One region of the Streptomyces sp. NPDC046859 genome, then DNA from elsewhere that is predicted to be linked to it. Evidence: riboswitches for the same ligand, from Rfam matches in the RefSeq annotation. Region 1 holds a riboswitch; each other region holds the start of a gene.
The links. Region 1 has a riboswitch for cyclic di-AMP ahead of ABZ899_RS21690 (transglycosylase SLT domain-containing protein). Riboswitches for the same ligand answer to the same signal wherever they lie in the genome.
Positions count from the first base shown of each region.

Region 1 (3,520 bases):
CCTCACTCTTGGTGGCTTCGAGCAGTCCCTCCTCGACGGCCGCCAATCCGGCCTGGACATCGGCTTCCAGAGCCTGGTCCCGCACGCTCAGCCCGAACGGCCCGACGACGGTCACGAGGGGTCTCCTGTCTGCTGGTGTCTTTCGGCTGGTTACACGGTTTGTCGATAGGTCGCTGCCATCACTCAAGTCAGCGTATCCGGTCACGTTTCGATCACCGATGCCGCCCACCCGTCCACCACGGGCGACATCGGTTCACGGTCGGTATGTTTTTTGATCACCCGATAAGGATGGACATTCATCGTTTTATCGGTACGTCACTGTGTGTAGCCACCCACTCCCCCACGCTTTCCCGAACCGAAACTGCGTTCGACTCTTTGAGGGATACGCCGCGGGTCCGCGCGACACCCCCGCTCCCGTCTACCCCGACCCGCCCTCCGGACGCCTCCACGCCTCCTCAACGACCGACACGAAGGGCGAGGTTCCTGCGAGCCGGCGAGCCGGGCGCGCCGCCACCCTTTCGCACCTTTTGCTCCGCACCCGCAAAACGGACTCTCCGGACTCAAGGGGCAGATGGGCGCGTTGACAGTGAGTTTTTCACGTGCAGGCAATAACAGGGGAGTTGGAGCCATTGCCCGATTTGCCGCTGTTGTGATCTCCGTGAGTTGGGTCACGCGACCCCGCATCGGCCCCTCCGCCGCCGGAGCCCGTCGACCCCTTGCCACAAAAGCGAGTTGAGAATTGGCAACCGCAAAGGATCAAGCGCCCCATACGCCTCAGACCATGGTCAACTAGCACGTCAGGTGATTGCGGCACTTGTTCCCTACATGTGCTGTCGCATACGTTCCCGCTCTGTCGGGCGGACGCCGAATCCTGCCGCCGCCCGAGTCATCCACCTACACAACGCACTCGCACGGCAGGAGCGGGGGACCCAGGTAAGTCGCCGTACCGCACGCCTCGATGGCGCGCCGGGACGGCTAGGGGTGAAGTCACGTCGTCCTACGGCGGCGTGGCCGGGCAGCTCCCGCCCGAACCCGACAGCTCACCTCGCAGGCGCCGGAGAGGAACAGCGCCATGTCCCGAGGCAAGCACCGCCGCACCCGTACCAGCCCGTTCGCCCGGCGCGTCATCGCCGCCGGAGCCGGTACCGCCGCTCTCGCGCTCCCCCTGCTGGGCGCGACCACCGCGAGCGCCGCCGAGCCCGCCAAGGCCCCCACCGTGGCCAAGGTCGGCTCCGTCAGCTACACCACCAAGAAGGGCGACACCCTGTACGGGATCGCCGACCGCTACGACGCCCAGGGCGGCTGGCAGCAGCTCTACAAGGACAACCGCAAGGCCATCGGCGACGACCCCCGGCTGATCCACCCGGGTGTCGACCTGAAGGTCCGGAGCACGAAGAAGGCCGAGCCGTCGAAGGCGAGCACGGCGTCCGCCCCCGTCAAGAAGTCCGCCGTCGCCCAGGCCACCCAGGCCTCCGCGAAGACGTACGCCGACAACCTCGACGGCTGGATCCGCGAGGCGCTCGACATCATGGCGCAGAAGGGGATCCCCGGTTCCTACGAGGGCATCCACCGCAACATCATGCGTGAGTCGTCGGGCAACCCGGCCGCCATCAACAACTGGGACTCCAACGCGATCGCGGGCACCCCGTCCAAGGGTCTCCTCCAGGTCATCGACCCCACCTTCGCGACGTACCACGTGCCGGGCACCGCGTACGACCCGTTCGACCCGGTCGCGAACATCACGGCCGCCTGCAACTACGCGGCCGCTCGCTACGGTTCGATCGACAACGTGAACGGCCCCTACTGAGCCGTGCCGGCTCTCCCCCTCCCATAGGGGGAACTTGCCGCCGGGGACCTCTAGTAGGGGAACTCGGCCAGGCTGCGGGCGAACAGTCTCTCGAGGACGACGGCGATGCCGTCGTCCTCGTTGGACAAGGTGATCTCGTCCGCGACCGACTTGAGTTCGGGATGCGCGTTGGCCATCGCCACACCGTGGGCGGCCCAGTCGAACATGGGGATGTCGTTGGGCATGTCCCCGAAGGCGATGGTCTCGTGCGGGCCCAGGCCGAGATGCTCGGCGGCGAGCGCGAGGCCGGTCGCCTTCGTGATGCCGCTCGGCTGGAGTTCGACGGTGCCCGGCCCCGACATCGTGACCGTCGCCAGCGAACCCACCACCGCGCGGGCCGTCGCCGCCAACTCGTCGTCCGACAGAGTCGGATGGCGCAGCAGCACCTTGCTGATCGGCTCGCACCACAGGTCCTCGCGGTGCCGCACCCGCACCGCCGGCAGCGTCGGGTGGGGCATCAGATAGCCCGGCTCGATGAGCGTGAGCCCCTCGACTCCGTCCTGGTCGACGGCCGCGTACACCTGCCCCACCTCGGCCTCGATCTTGCCGAGGGCGGTCTCCGCCAGGTCCCGCTCCAGGGTGATGGACCACAGCAGCCGGTCCTGGCCGGCGTCGTAGAGCTGCGCGCCCTGCCCGCACACCGCCAGTCCCCTGCTGCCCATGACCTCCAGGAGGGGCCGCACCCTGGGTGCCGGCCGTCCCGTCACCACGAGATGCTGGGCACCGGCCATCGCCGCCTGCGCGAGCGCCACGAGGGACCGGTCGGAGAGTGTGTCGTCACCTCGGAGGAGGGTTCCGTCCAGGTCAGTGGCGATGAGTGAATATGCGATCGGTGCGGCCATGATCAGAGAATACGGACAGGAAGCCCCATCGACTCGACCTGAACCGGACGGCTGCTCTGTTCACATGAGTTGACACCCGTTCCGGTCCCAGTTGTGTCCGAGCGCGCGCAACTCGCGCCCGTTTATGGCGGTTTCGCCCTTGCGGGGTCTTCGAGGGTCCTACGGCCGCCGAGTTGCGGCCGCTCGCCCGGTGAAGGGGACGGACGACCGGGGCGAGCCGGGGGGAAGCCGATCGCCTGCCCGGAGGATTCACCCTGCCCAAGACCGCCACCTCACCCGTAACGTGGGCCCGACCACATGGCTTACGGAGCGTATGAGAGTGAGGCAGTACCCCATGCCCCCCTTCGATCTCCCCGAGGGCGACCCCTTCGGCGCGCACAACCTTCCGTACGGCGTCTTCTCCCTCCCGGGCCCGGACTCCGCGCGCCGGGTGGGCGTCCGGCTCGGCGACCACGTCCTCGACGCGGGGAGGGCGGCCCGGGCGCTCGACTCGCCGTACGCCCCGCTGCTCGCCCAGGAGTCGCTGAACCCGCTGCTCGCCGCGGGCCGCACCACCTGGTCGGACGTGCGGCGGGCGCTGACCGCCTGGGTGACGGTCCCGGCGCACCAGGAGGCCATCGCGGACCTGTTCCACCCGCTCTCCTCCGTGACGCTGCACCTTCCGTTCGACGTCGCGGACTACGTCGACTTCTACGCCTCCGAGAACCACGCCCGGAACGTCGGCCGGATCTTCCGCCCGGACGCCGAGGACTCCCTCACCCCCAACTGGAAGCACCTGCCGATCGGCTACCACGGCCGCTCCGGCACGGTGGTGGTCTCCGGCACGGACGTC
Region 1 covers NZ_JBEYXR010000014.1:95,404-98,923, forward strand. The annotation lists gene ABZ899_RS21685 (polyprenyl synthetase family protein) at 1-115, opposite strand, end outside; cyclic di-AMP (ydaO/yuaA leader) riboswitch at 893-1,067, shown strand; gene ABZ899_RS21690 (transglycosylase SLT domain-containing protein) at 1,073-1,807, shown strand; gene ABZ899_RS21695 (HAD family hydrolase) at 1,858-2,688, opposite strand; gene fahA (fumarylacetoacetase) at 3,023-3,520, shown strand, end outside.

Region 2 (3,520 bases), on a different contig from region 1:
TGTTGCGGATGGTGGCGCCCCGGAAGGCGTAGATCGACTGGTCGGCGTCACCCACCACGCACAGCTCGGCGGGCGGGACCTCGGCCTCGGGCGGTACGTCGACGGGGTGCTCGGACGTGCCGACCAGCTCGCGCACCAGCGCGTACTGCGCGTGGTTGGTGTCCTGGTACTCGTCCACCAGCACATGGCGGAACCGGCGGCGGTAGTGCTCGGCGACGTCCGGGAAGGCGCGCAGCAGATTGACCGTCGTCATGATCAGGTCGTCGAAGTCGAGGGCGTTGGCCTCCCGCAGCCGCGACTGGTACAGCGCGTACGCCTGGGCGAGGGTCTTCTCGAACCCGTCGGTGGCCTGGGCGGCGAAGTCCTCCTCGTCGATCAGCTCGTTCTTCAGGTTGCTGATCTTGGCGCTGAACGACTTGGGCGGGAACCGCTTCGGGTCGAGGTCGAGGTCCCGGCAGACGAGCGCCATCAGCCGCTTGCTGTCGGCGGCGTCGTAGATCGAGAACGAGGAGGTGAACCCGAGCCTCTTGCTCTCCCGGCGCAGGATGCGGACGCAGGCGCTGTGGAAGGTCATCACCCACATCGCGTTCGCCCGCGGTCCGACGAGCTGCTCGACGCGCTCCTTCATCTCGCCGGCGGCCTTGTTGGTGAAGGTGATCGCCAGGATCTGGCCCGGATGCACGTTCCGCTCGGCGAGCAGGTAGGCGATGCGGTGCGTGAGCACGCGCGTCTTGCCGGACCCGGCCCCGGCCACGATGAGCAGCGGGGTGCCGGAGTGGACGACGGCCGCGCGCTGGTTCTCGTTGAGCCCCTCCAGCAGCGCGGCGGCGTCGAGGGCCGGGCGCGGGGCGCCGTCGCGGTAGTAGGCGTCGCGGTCCGGCGGCACGTCGAACTTCCCGCCGAACAGATCCTCCGGAAGCGGCTCCGGAGTGTGATCGTCCTCGGGCGGTGGCGGGTGCTCTTCCCCGTGGGCCCGTGGGGCCTGGAGGTCCGCCAGGAAGCTGTCGTCAAAGAGGCTGCTCATCGCTCTCCGAGTCTAGGCGGCCCCACCGACAACCGGCTGCCGCCTGGAGAACATCACACCATCCGGGGCGGTGCGCGGCCCGCCGATCACCGTGCGAAGTCATGCCATCACGCCACACACCGCCCGGCGCCGAGCAGTGCGTATCGGCCCATTGGGAACAGGAGGCATGGATGCCTCAGAACGGCATCGGCCGCCCGAGCCGCCCCCCTCCATCCGCGCCCCGGACTCAAGGTCACGAAAATGTATCGGGCATATCGCACATCAACCTTCACAGCGGCCACACCGGTTGGCTACCGTGCCGGGCAGGCCGTACGACCCCCACCGGCGAACGACGCCGGGCCGTGCGGCCTCCGCCGAGTCCGGTGCATCCGGAGCCGGGGACCCACCGAACTTGGGGTGAATCGGCCCGACTCCCCGTCCCGGGAGCGGCCGTAGGGCAACCCTTCCGAACCACCCGCCCGAACCCGACAGCTAACTCGGTAGGCGGAGCATGGAAGGAGTCGCCTCCCTTGGCGTCGCACCGCAAGTCGCGTCCCTCCGGAACACGCGTGGCCGGCATACGGACCCCCGCGCTGGCCACCGCGGCCCTCACCTCCGTGGCCCTGCTGTCCCAGACGGCCCAGGCGAACCCGTCCGCCGACGACAGGCCGAGCCTCGAAGAGGTCGAGAAGAAGGTCGACGACCTCTACCGCCAGGCGGAGTCGGCCACCGAGAAGTACAACGCGGCCAAGGAGAAGACGACCAAGCAGCGCAAGCGCGTCGACACCCTCCTCGACGACGTCGCCCGGCGCACGCAGAAGCTCAACGACGCGCGCGAGGAGCTCGGCCGCAACGCCGCCGCCCAGTACCGCACCGGCGCCGCCGCCCCGGACACCGCGACGTTCCTCCTCGCGGACAGCCCCCAGGACTACTTCGACCAGTCCCAGCTGATGAGCCGCATGACGGGCCGTCAGAAGCAGTCGGTGGACGAGTACTTCACCGATCAGTCCGCGACGATGAAGAAGCGGCAGGAGGCCACCCGGAGCCTCGAGACGCTCACCGCGTCGCAGAAGGACCTGCGGACCGCCAAGTTCACCGTCCAGAAGAAGCTCGCGGACGCGCGCCGGCTGCTCTCCGAGCTGACCGCGCAGGAGAAGGCCCGCCTCGCCGCGATCGAGAAGCGCAAGCAGGAAGAGGCCGCCCGCAAGGCCGAGGAACTGGCCCGGCAGCAGGCGCAGGCCGAGCGCCGCCGCGAGGAGGCCGCGCAGCAGCAGGAACAGGATCAGCGGGAGCAGGGCAGCACCGCCCCGGACGGGTCGTACGCCACGAGGGCCGGGAAGGCGCTGGCCTTCGCCCGCACCCAGATCGGCAAGCCGTACGTCTGGGGCGCCACCGGCCCCGGCTCCTACGACTGCTCCGGCCTCACCCAGGCCGCCTGGAAGGCCGCCGGCGTGGACATCCCGCGCGTCACCTACGACCAGGTCAGCGCCGGCACGACGGTCCCGCTGTCCAGCGCCCAGCCCGGTGACCTGGTCTTCTTCTACGACGACGTCACCCACGTGGGCCTCTACGTCGGCAACGGCATGATGATCCACGCCCCGAAGCCCGGCGCGTACGTCCGCGAGGAGTCGATCTACTACGACGGCGAGTCGTCGATCCACAGTGTGGTCCGCCCGGCGTGAGGGCCGGGGCGAACGAAGGGGGGCCGTGTCCGGGAGTGGACGGGGACGTCCACGCGGGGGTGACGGTGAAGCACCGCTCCCGCGTCGCCCAGGACCCCGCGCAGCCGAACCTGCGCCAGGTGCACCTCATCCATGAGGAGCTCTTCGCCGAACTCGCCGAGGCGAAGTTCCGGGTGGCGCCCGGCGAACTCGGGGAGAACGTCACCACGCACGGCCTGGACCTGCTCGGACTCGCGGTGGGCACGCTGCTGCGCATCGGCGCCGAGGCCGTGGTCGAGGTCACCGGGCTGCGGAACCCGTGCCTGCAGATCGACCGCTTCCAGGACGGGCTGCTCAAGCAGGTGGTGGACCGCGACGAGGCCGGCCGCCTCGTGCGCAAGGCCGGAATCATGGGCGTCGTCTCGGCGGGCGGTGTGGTGCGTCCCGGCGGCGCGATCGAGGTGGAGCTGCCGGACGGGCCGCACCGGCCGCTGGACCGGGTCTGAGGAACGGCCGCGGGAGGGCGTCGGCGAGTCCGCATCCCCGCGCGCCCGGGCCGTCGATTCACCCACCCCCCGCGCGCGCCCCCGCCCGCGCCCCGGCGACGCGCTCCTTAGCATCGGCCCATGCCCGCCGCCACGCCCCCGCCCGCATCCCCCCTGCCCGCCTGGTGGTCGCGCCGTCCCCCCGCCACCGGCGCCTCGGTCATGGCCACCGGCATCATCTCGGTGGCCCTGCACCAGACGGGCCACGCGACCCTCTCCCGGATCGCCCTGGGCCTCGCGTGCGTCGCCTGGGCGGCCCTCGCCTGCGACCTCCTGGCCCGGCTCCGGTGGCACCGCTCCGAGTGGCTGAA
Region 2 covers NZ_JBEYXR010000012.1:136,189-139,708, forward strand. The annotation lists gene pcrA (DNA helicase PcrA) at 1-1,024, opposite strand, end outside; cyclic di-AMP (ydaO/yuaA leader) riboswitch at 1,366-1,525, shown strand; gene ABZ899_RS19720 (NlpC/P60 family protein) at 1,534-2,685, shown strand; partial or broken gene ABZ899_RS19725 (MOSC domain-containing protein) at 2,718-3,170, shown strand; gene ABZ899_RS19730 (tellurite resistance/C4-dicarboxylate transporter family protein) at 3,291-3,520, shown strand, end outside.
Region 2: linked by a shared signal. The riboswitch ahead of ABZ899_RS19720 (NlpC/P60 family protein) and the one ahead of ABZ899_RS21690 (transglycosylase SLT domain-containing protein) in region 1 are both predicted to bind cyclic di-AMP.

Region 3 (3,520 bases), on a different contig from region 1:
AGGCCGCCAGCCGCTCGGCGGAGATGTTGGACGCGCCGATGTGCCGGACCTTGCCGGCCTTCACCAGTTCGTCCAGGGCGCCGATGATCTCCTCGACCGGCACCTCCGGCTGGTCGAAATGGGTGTAGTACAGGTCGATGCGGTCGGTGCCGAGGCGGCGCAGCGAGGCGTCGGCGGCCGCCTTGATGGTGGCCGCTTTCAGGCCGCGGAAGTCGGGGTGCTGGCTGACCTTGGTGGCGATCACGACGTCGTCCCGGTTACCGCGGGCCCTGAGCCAGTTGCCGATGACGGTCTCGGACTCACCGCCCACATGGCCCTCGACCCACGCCGAGTACGAGTCGGCCGTGTCGATGAAGTTGCCGCCCGCCGCGGTGTAGGCGTCGAGGACGGCGAAGGAGTCTGCCTCGTCGGCGGTCCACCCGAAGACGTTGCCGCCCAGGCAGAGGGGGAAGACCTCGAGGCCGGAAGAGCCGAGCTTGCGCAATGAAGTCATGTAAGTCACCAACGACGGCGGCGGTACCGGCGATTCCGCTTCGGAGATGAATTCCGTGCAAAAAAGGGGCGATCCGGCGCACCGAGGACCGGCAGCCCTGACGTCGGGGGGTCGTCGTCAGGACCGCCGGGGATCAGGTGGGGAGGGTGCTCAGGGGGTGAGGCCCTTGCCGCGCAGCCAGGCCAGCGGGTCGATGCCGCCCGCGCTGCCGTCGGGGTGCACCTCGAGGTGCAGGTGGGCGCCCGTCACGTTGCCCGTGGCGCCGACGCGGCCGATGACGTCACCGGTGTTGACCTTCTGGCCGACGCTGACGCTGATCGAGGACTGGTGGGCGAACCAGATCTCGGTGCCGTCGTCGAGGGTGAGCTCGGTCTTGTAGCCGTAGGAGCCGTCCCAGCCGGCGAAGGTGATCGTGCCGGAGTGGACGGCCTTGATCAGGGTGCCGGTCGGCGCGGCGAAGTCGAGGCCCGTGTGGTGCCCGGACGACCAGTAGGCGCCGGCCTCACCGAACGTCGAGGTGAGGGTGTACGAAGAGGTCGGCAGCGTGTACTGCTTGGCCAGCTCGGCGAGACGCTCGGCCTCGGCCTTCTTGCGGGCCTCCTCCTCGGCGGCGGCCTTCGCGGCGGCGGCCTTCTCCTTGGCCTCCTTCTCCGCCTTGGCGGCCGCCTCGGCGACCTCCTTCTCGGCGGCGGCGACGGCGGCCGCGGCGGCCTTGCTGTCGACCTGGTCCTGCTGGAACTCGGCCTGGGCGATGATCCGGCTGCGCAGCGCCTCACCGGCGTCGGAGCCGCTCCGGGCGGTCTCCTCGCCGGTCTCGCCCATGGTGCTGAGGGCGGTGGTGGTGTCGCCCGCGGCGGAGTCGTCGTCGGAGATCAGGGGCAGGTCGGGAAGGGTGATGGCGACCGGCGGCTTGCCGCTCTGCGCGGTGGCCATGCCGCCCGCGCCGACGGCCGCTATGACGCCGACGCCGAGAACCGTGGAGCTGCGGGCGAGTCCCCCGCCGCGCTGCTTGGAGACGCGGTGCCTGCCGCGCACGGGGCGGAGGGACTCCGCGGTGGGGTTCCACTCCTCGAAGGGGCCGTCGTCGGTGCGGTCGTAGCCGAAGGTGTCGGCGGTGCGCTGACCGGGTACGAACGGGGCATGGGGAGCAGGACGGTTCGACGCCACGTGGGCGTACTCCTTTCCTTCCTTCTCGCCTACCGGGTTAGCTGACGGGTTCGGAGCAGGAAGGTCTCCTACGCGCGTATACGTACCGTGATGTCACGGTGGTATCCGCGCGATTCACCCCAAGGTGGTGGTTCCCCGGTTCCTTCGCAGGATTCGGCGCGTGCGCACGGAGCCGCCTCTTGTGACGGCTGGGACGACCGCGCTGCGTTATCGAACGTTAATAGACGCGGGGTACGGATTCCAAGCCGTTCCACTTGATCATTAACGTTTTCCGGCTGGACTTACGGGTCATGAGCGGGCCAAATCGGGCGAGTTGCTCTCGTCGATTCGCCCATCCGTTTCTGACGGTGTATCAGTCGTTATGCGGAGGGGATTCGTTCACTCACCGTCCGTGAGAGACGTCAGGGGCGGCGCACGGCCAGGAGGGCCAGATCGTCCGCCATGCCGCCCCCGGAGTGCCGGCGTGCCTCGGCCGCCAGCGTCCCGAGCAGCACGGCCGGTTCGCGCAGCGCGTCGGCCCGCCCCGCCAGAGCCTGCTCGGGGTCGTAGAAGCGGCCTGTGCGGTCGCGTGCCTCCGACAGCCCGTCGGTGTAGAGCAGCAGCGTCGCCCCGCTCGGGAACTCGGCCTCGTCGGCCCGGTCGGGCCAGGTGCCGAGCCAGCCCATGCCGAGCGGCAGCGCGGGATCGCTCGCGGACAGCGGCCGCACGGCTCCGTCGGCGTACAGCAGCAGCGGCGGGGGGTGCCCCCGGTTGACGACACGCACCTTCGGCGCGCCGTGCGGCAGTTCGGCGAGGACGGCGGTGGTGAAGCCCTCGCGGGGGTCCCCTCCGTCGCTCCGGCCGCTCTCGCGTGCCAGGGCCCGCTCCAGCCGCTGCGCGACCGCCTCCAGGGTGGTCTCCTGCTCGGCGGCCTCCTGGAAGGCCCCGATCATGGCGGCGACGGCGCCGACCGCGCCGAGCCCCTTGCCGCGCACGTCGCCCACGATCATCCGGACGCCGTGCGGGGTGTCCTGCACGGCGTACAGGTCGCCGCCGATGGAGGCGTCCTCCTGGGCCGCCTCGTAGAGCGCGGCCACCTGGAACCCGCCGACCCGTTCGGCCGGTTCGGGCAGGAGGGCGCGCTGGACGGCCTCGGCGACACGGCGGGCGGAGGCCAGGCGTTCGCCGCTGCGGCGGACGAGGACGTTGATGACGACGGCGAGCGCGGAGACGACGACCACGGTGACCAGTTCGGTGACCGCCTCCACCGTCTCCAGCCCGCCGACGGTGAACCGCACGACGAGCAGCGCGCAGACGGCGGCGGCCCCGGTGCACACCGTGCCGTGCAGCGAGTAGAGGGGGGCGGCGACGAGGGGCGCGGCGGTGAGGAAGGGGGCGCCGGAGAACGCGAGGGGGGAGGCGAAGTCGTAGGCCAGTCCGGCCGCGATCAGCAGGGCGGGCAGCGCCCGGACCGACCGGCGCACGTACGAGATTCGCCCTTCCTCCACCTGACCAGGGTTGCCGAAGCGGTGGCGGCGGGCGAGCGGGGTCGTCCGACCGGGGGGACACGGCCGGGGACGGCCCGGAAAACACTCAGGGCCGGAACTGATGAGTTCCGGCCCTGAGCCTTCAGTAGCGGGGACAGGATTTGAACCTGCGACCTCTGGGTTATGAGCCCAGCGAGCTACCGAGCTGCTCCACCCCGCGTCGATGTGTCCATAGTACGCCATCTCCGGGACCCGCCGTGCACGCCCTTGCGCGGGCCCCGCCGGCCGGCGCTTTCGCGGCCGGGCCGGGGCCCGGGTCACACGGGCAGCGCCGGACGGGTGTCAGGGCGCCAGGTGGGCGTTGGGAGCCGCGGCCCGGCCCGCGTACTCGGGC
Region 3 covers NZ_JBEYXR010000013.1:183,604-187,123, reverse strand. The annotation lists gene ABZ899_RS21065 (aldo/keto reductase) at 1-493, opposite strand, end outside; gene ABZ899_RS21060 (M23 family metallopeptidase) at 644-1,660, opposite strand; cyclic di-AMP (ydaO/yuaA leader) riboswitch at 1,672-1,829, opposite strand; gene ABZ899_RS21055 (PP2C family protein-serine/threonine phosphatase) at 2,062-3,147, opposite strand; tRNA gene ABZ899_RS21050 (tRNA-Met) at 3,273-3,346, opposite strand; gene ABZ899_RS21045 (dihydrofolate reductase family protein) at 3,469-3,520, opposite strand, start outside.
Region 3: linked by a shared signal. The riboswitch ahead of ABZ899_RS21060 (M23 family metallopeptidase) and the one ahead of ABZ899_RS21690 (transglycosylase SLT domain-containing protein) in region 1 are both predicted to bind cyclic di-AMP.

Region 4 (3,520 bases), on a different contig from region 1:
TTGGGGAGTTCGGCGAGGCGGACGTTGCGGAAGCCGGCGGCGTCGCGGAAGTACGCGTACGCGTCCTCGCCGCGTCCGGTGCCGTCGGTCTGGCCGGCGCGGGAGTAGAGCAGCCGGGCCTGCCCGAGCAGGTCGAGGCCGATGTTGGCGAGCGCGACCTCCTCCTCCAGCTCGGGGGCGCGGGTGACCCACTCCCCCAGGCGCTGCGCCGAGACGAGCGCGTCGTCGCCCAGCGCGACGCACAGCGCGGCGAGCGCGGCGGCGTCGACGTCGTCCGGGATGGTGGTGTCCACGCCGTGCAGCGGGTCCTCGAAGCCGGTGCCGTAGGCCCAGCGGGTGTCGTCCTCGTGTCCCTCGGCGAGGGTCAGGTAGACGTGGTCGTCACTCATGCCCTCTCCTTCAGATGTGGGGGACGTCGTCGGGGATGTCGTAGAAGGTGGGGTGGCGGTAGACCTTGTCGGCGCTGGGCGCGAAGAACGGGTCCTTCTCGTCGCGGGTGGAGGCGGCGATGTGCTCGGAGCGCACGACCCAGATGCTGACGCCCTCGTTCCGCCGGGTGTACAGGTCGCGGGCGTGGGTCAGCGCCATCCGGTCGTCGGCGGCGTGCAGCGAGCCGACGTGGACGTGGTTCAGTCCGCGCTTGCCCCGGACGAACACCTCGTACAGCGGCCAGTCCTGCTTTCCGGTGCTCATGCCACCGCTCCCTTCTCCGCGCGGGCGGCCTGCTTGGCCGCGTGGGCAGTGGCCGCCTCCCGCACCCAGGCGCCCTCTTCGTGGGCGCTCCTGCGTCGTTCCACCCGCAGTGCGTTGCACGGGCCGTCACCCTTGATGACCCGCATCAGCTCGTCCCAGTCGGGCGTGCCGAAGTCGTGGTGGCCGCGCTCGGCGTTCCAGCGCAGCTCCGGGTCGGGCAGGGTGACGCCGAGCTTCTCGGCCTGCGGGACCGTCATGTCGACGAACCGCTGGCGCAGCTCGTCGTTGCTGTGCCGTTTGATCTTCCAGGCCATCGAGCGGGCGGAGTTGGGCGAGGAGTCGTCGGGCGGCCCGAACATCATCAGGGAGGGCCACCACCAGCGGTTCACAGCGTCCTGGACCATCTCCCGCTGGGCCTCGGTGCCGCGCATCATCGTCATCAGCAGCTCGTAGCCCTGCCGCTGGTGGAACGACTCCTCCTTGCAGATCCGCACCATCGCGCGCGCGTACGGGCCGTAGGAGCTGCGGCACAGCGGCACCTGGTTGCAGATCGCGGCGCCGTCCACGAACCAGCCGATGACGCCGACGTCGGCGAAGCTCGTCGTGGGGTAGTTGAAGATCGAGGAGTACTTCTGGCGGCCCTCGATGAGCCGGTCGGTCAGGTCGGCGCGGTCGGCGCCCAGGGTCTCGGCGGCCGAGTACAGGTACAGGCCGTGACCGGCCTCGTCCTGCACCTTCGCGAAGAGGATCGCCTTGCGGCGCAGCGAGGGCGCCTTGGTGATCCACTCACCCTCCGGCTGCATGCCGATGATCTCCGAGTGGGCGTGCTGCGCGATCTGCCGGATCAGCGTGTTGCGGTAGCCGTCCGGCATCCAGTCCCGCGGCTCGACGCGCTGGTCGCGCGCGATCGTCGCGTCGAAGTGCTCCTCAAGCGGCCCTTGTGGGGGCGCCTCGGTGGAGTGTGAGGTCGTCATCGCTCCCGCTTCCCAACCGACCATTCGTTCGGTGCCAGTGTGACGTGTTTCGCCGAGTGGAGCAAGACCCTTGAGACCAACGGCGTCACTACCCTGCGTGACCACGCGGGCGCGCCGTGACGCGAACCGACCCGATCGCAGCCACCGGCGTCGAAGGTCACAGAAACGTATCGGACATTTCGCACGTCAACCTTCACTGCAGGCACACAAGTTGGCTAAGTTATCGGCTCAGGACGCGCGTTGAACTCCGGCGGACCCCGTCGGGACGAGCGGCCTCCGCCGAATCGGCGTGCCCTGCGGGGCCGCGGAACCGGGGACCCAACCGAACCATGGGGTGAATCGACCCGAGGCCGTGACGGGCCGGGTCGTAGGGCACACCTTCCGACGCGAACGCCCGAACCCGTCAGCTAACTCGGTAGGCGGAGTACGGAAGGAGCACGTCGCCCATGGCGCCGGAACGCACCGGTATGCGCAACTCCGCGCTCGCCTCGGCAGCAGCCCTCACCTCGGTGGCCCTGCTCGGCCAGTCGGCCGGTGCCGCCCAGGCGGACGAGGGACCGAGCCGCGAGGAGGTCAGCCGGCGGGTCAGCTCGCTCTACGACCGGGCCGAGACCGACACCGGGACCTTCAACGCCACCCGCGCCTCGTCGACGGGACCGCGCAAGCGCGCGGGCGGCCCGGCGACCTCGGGGCGTGACGGTGACGGCGGCCGGGGCTCGGCCCCGCTCGACGAGGTGGCCCGGCAGTGGTTCGACGTCGCCCGGTCCAAGCTGGGCCCGACGGTTCCGGCCGTGCTGCCGAGGGACCGGATGCCGGAGCGGTCCGCCCCGGCCCGGTCCGCACGCCCGTCGGCCGGCGACGGCGCACGGGAGATATCCGGCCGCACCGCTTTGGAGCTGCCCGCCGGATCGTCCGCACCGGTCGCCGAGTTGACGGCCGGAACCGCCCGCTCGGCAGTCATGGGAGAACTCACCGCGGGTCCGGTCGCGGCGCTGCCCGCGGCGACCACGCCGGCCCTCGAATCCGGGGCGGCCCCGGCGCTGCCCGCCCCGGCCACCGCGGATCCGGAAGCGGCGCAGCGGTCCGTGCTGCGCGCGAGCAAGGAACGCAGCCTGCGCAAGCTGGCACAGGCGCGCGAACTGTTGTCCGCGCGCGCAGGCCGTACCACCCCGGCCCTGGAGGCCCCGCCGGCTGCCCCGGCATCGTTCCCGCCCGCGGCGCAGACCCGGTGGGACGCCCTGGAGGCGCAGAGCCCCGCCGATCTGACGACGGTCCCTCCGGGGACGACGGCTCTGCCCGCGCCGCCGGTGGACACCTTGTTCCCTGCCGCCCCTGGTCACCAGTCGACGCCGGCCATGGGGACGGCGAGTGCCCCGCAGGTGTTCGCCGCCCCGGACGCCGGGTTCGCCGGGGCCGGCCGGACCGGAAGCTTCCCCATGGTCGACCCGACCGGGAGTTTTCCCGCCGTGGCCCAGACCGGGAGCTACCCCGCGGTCGACCAGACCGGCGGCTTTCCCGCCGTCACCCAGACCGGGAGTTTTCCCGGCGTGGCCCAGACCGGGAGCTTCCCTGCGGTCGACCGAACCGGGAACTTCCCCGCGATCGACCAGACCGGCGGCTTCCCGGCCGTCACCCAGACCGGCGGCTTCCCGGCGGCGACCCAGACCGGCGGCTTTCCGGCAGCGGCCCAGACCGGCAGTTTTCCCGCGGTCGACCAGACCGGGAACTTCCCCGCGATCGACCAGACCGGCGGCTTTCCGGCAGCGGCCCAGACCGGGAGCTTCCCCGCCGTCGACCAGACCGGGAACTTCCCCGCGATCGACCAGACCGGCGGCTTCCCGGCCGTCACCCAG
Region 4 covers NZ_JBEYXR010000009.1:34,258-37,777, forward strand. The annotation lists gene paaC (1,2-phenylacetyl-CoA epoxidase subunit PaaC) at 1-389, opposite strand, end outside; gene paaB (1,2-phenylacetyl-CoA epoxidase subunit PaaB) at 400-693, opposite strand; gene paaA (1,2-phenylacetyl-CoA epoxidase subunit PaaA) at 690-1,667, opposite strand; cyclic di-AMP (ydaO/yuaA leader) riboswitch at 1,935-2,105, shown strand; gene ABZ899_RS15800 (C40 family peptidase) at 2,114-3,520, shown strand, end outside.
Region 4: linked by a shared signal. The riboswitch ahead of ABZ899_RS15800 (C40 family peptidase) and the one ahead of ABZ899_RS21690 (transglycosylase SLT domain-containing protein) in region 1 are both predicted to bind cyclic di-AMP.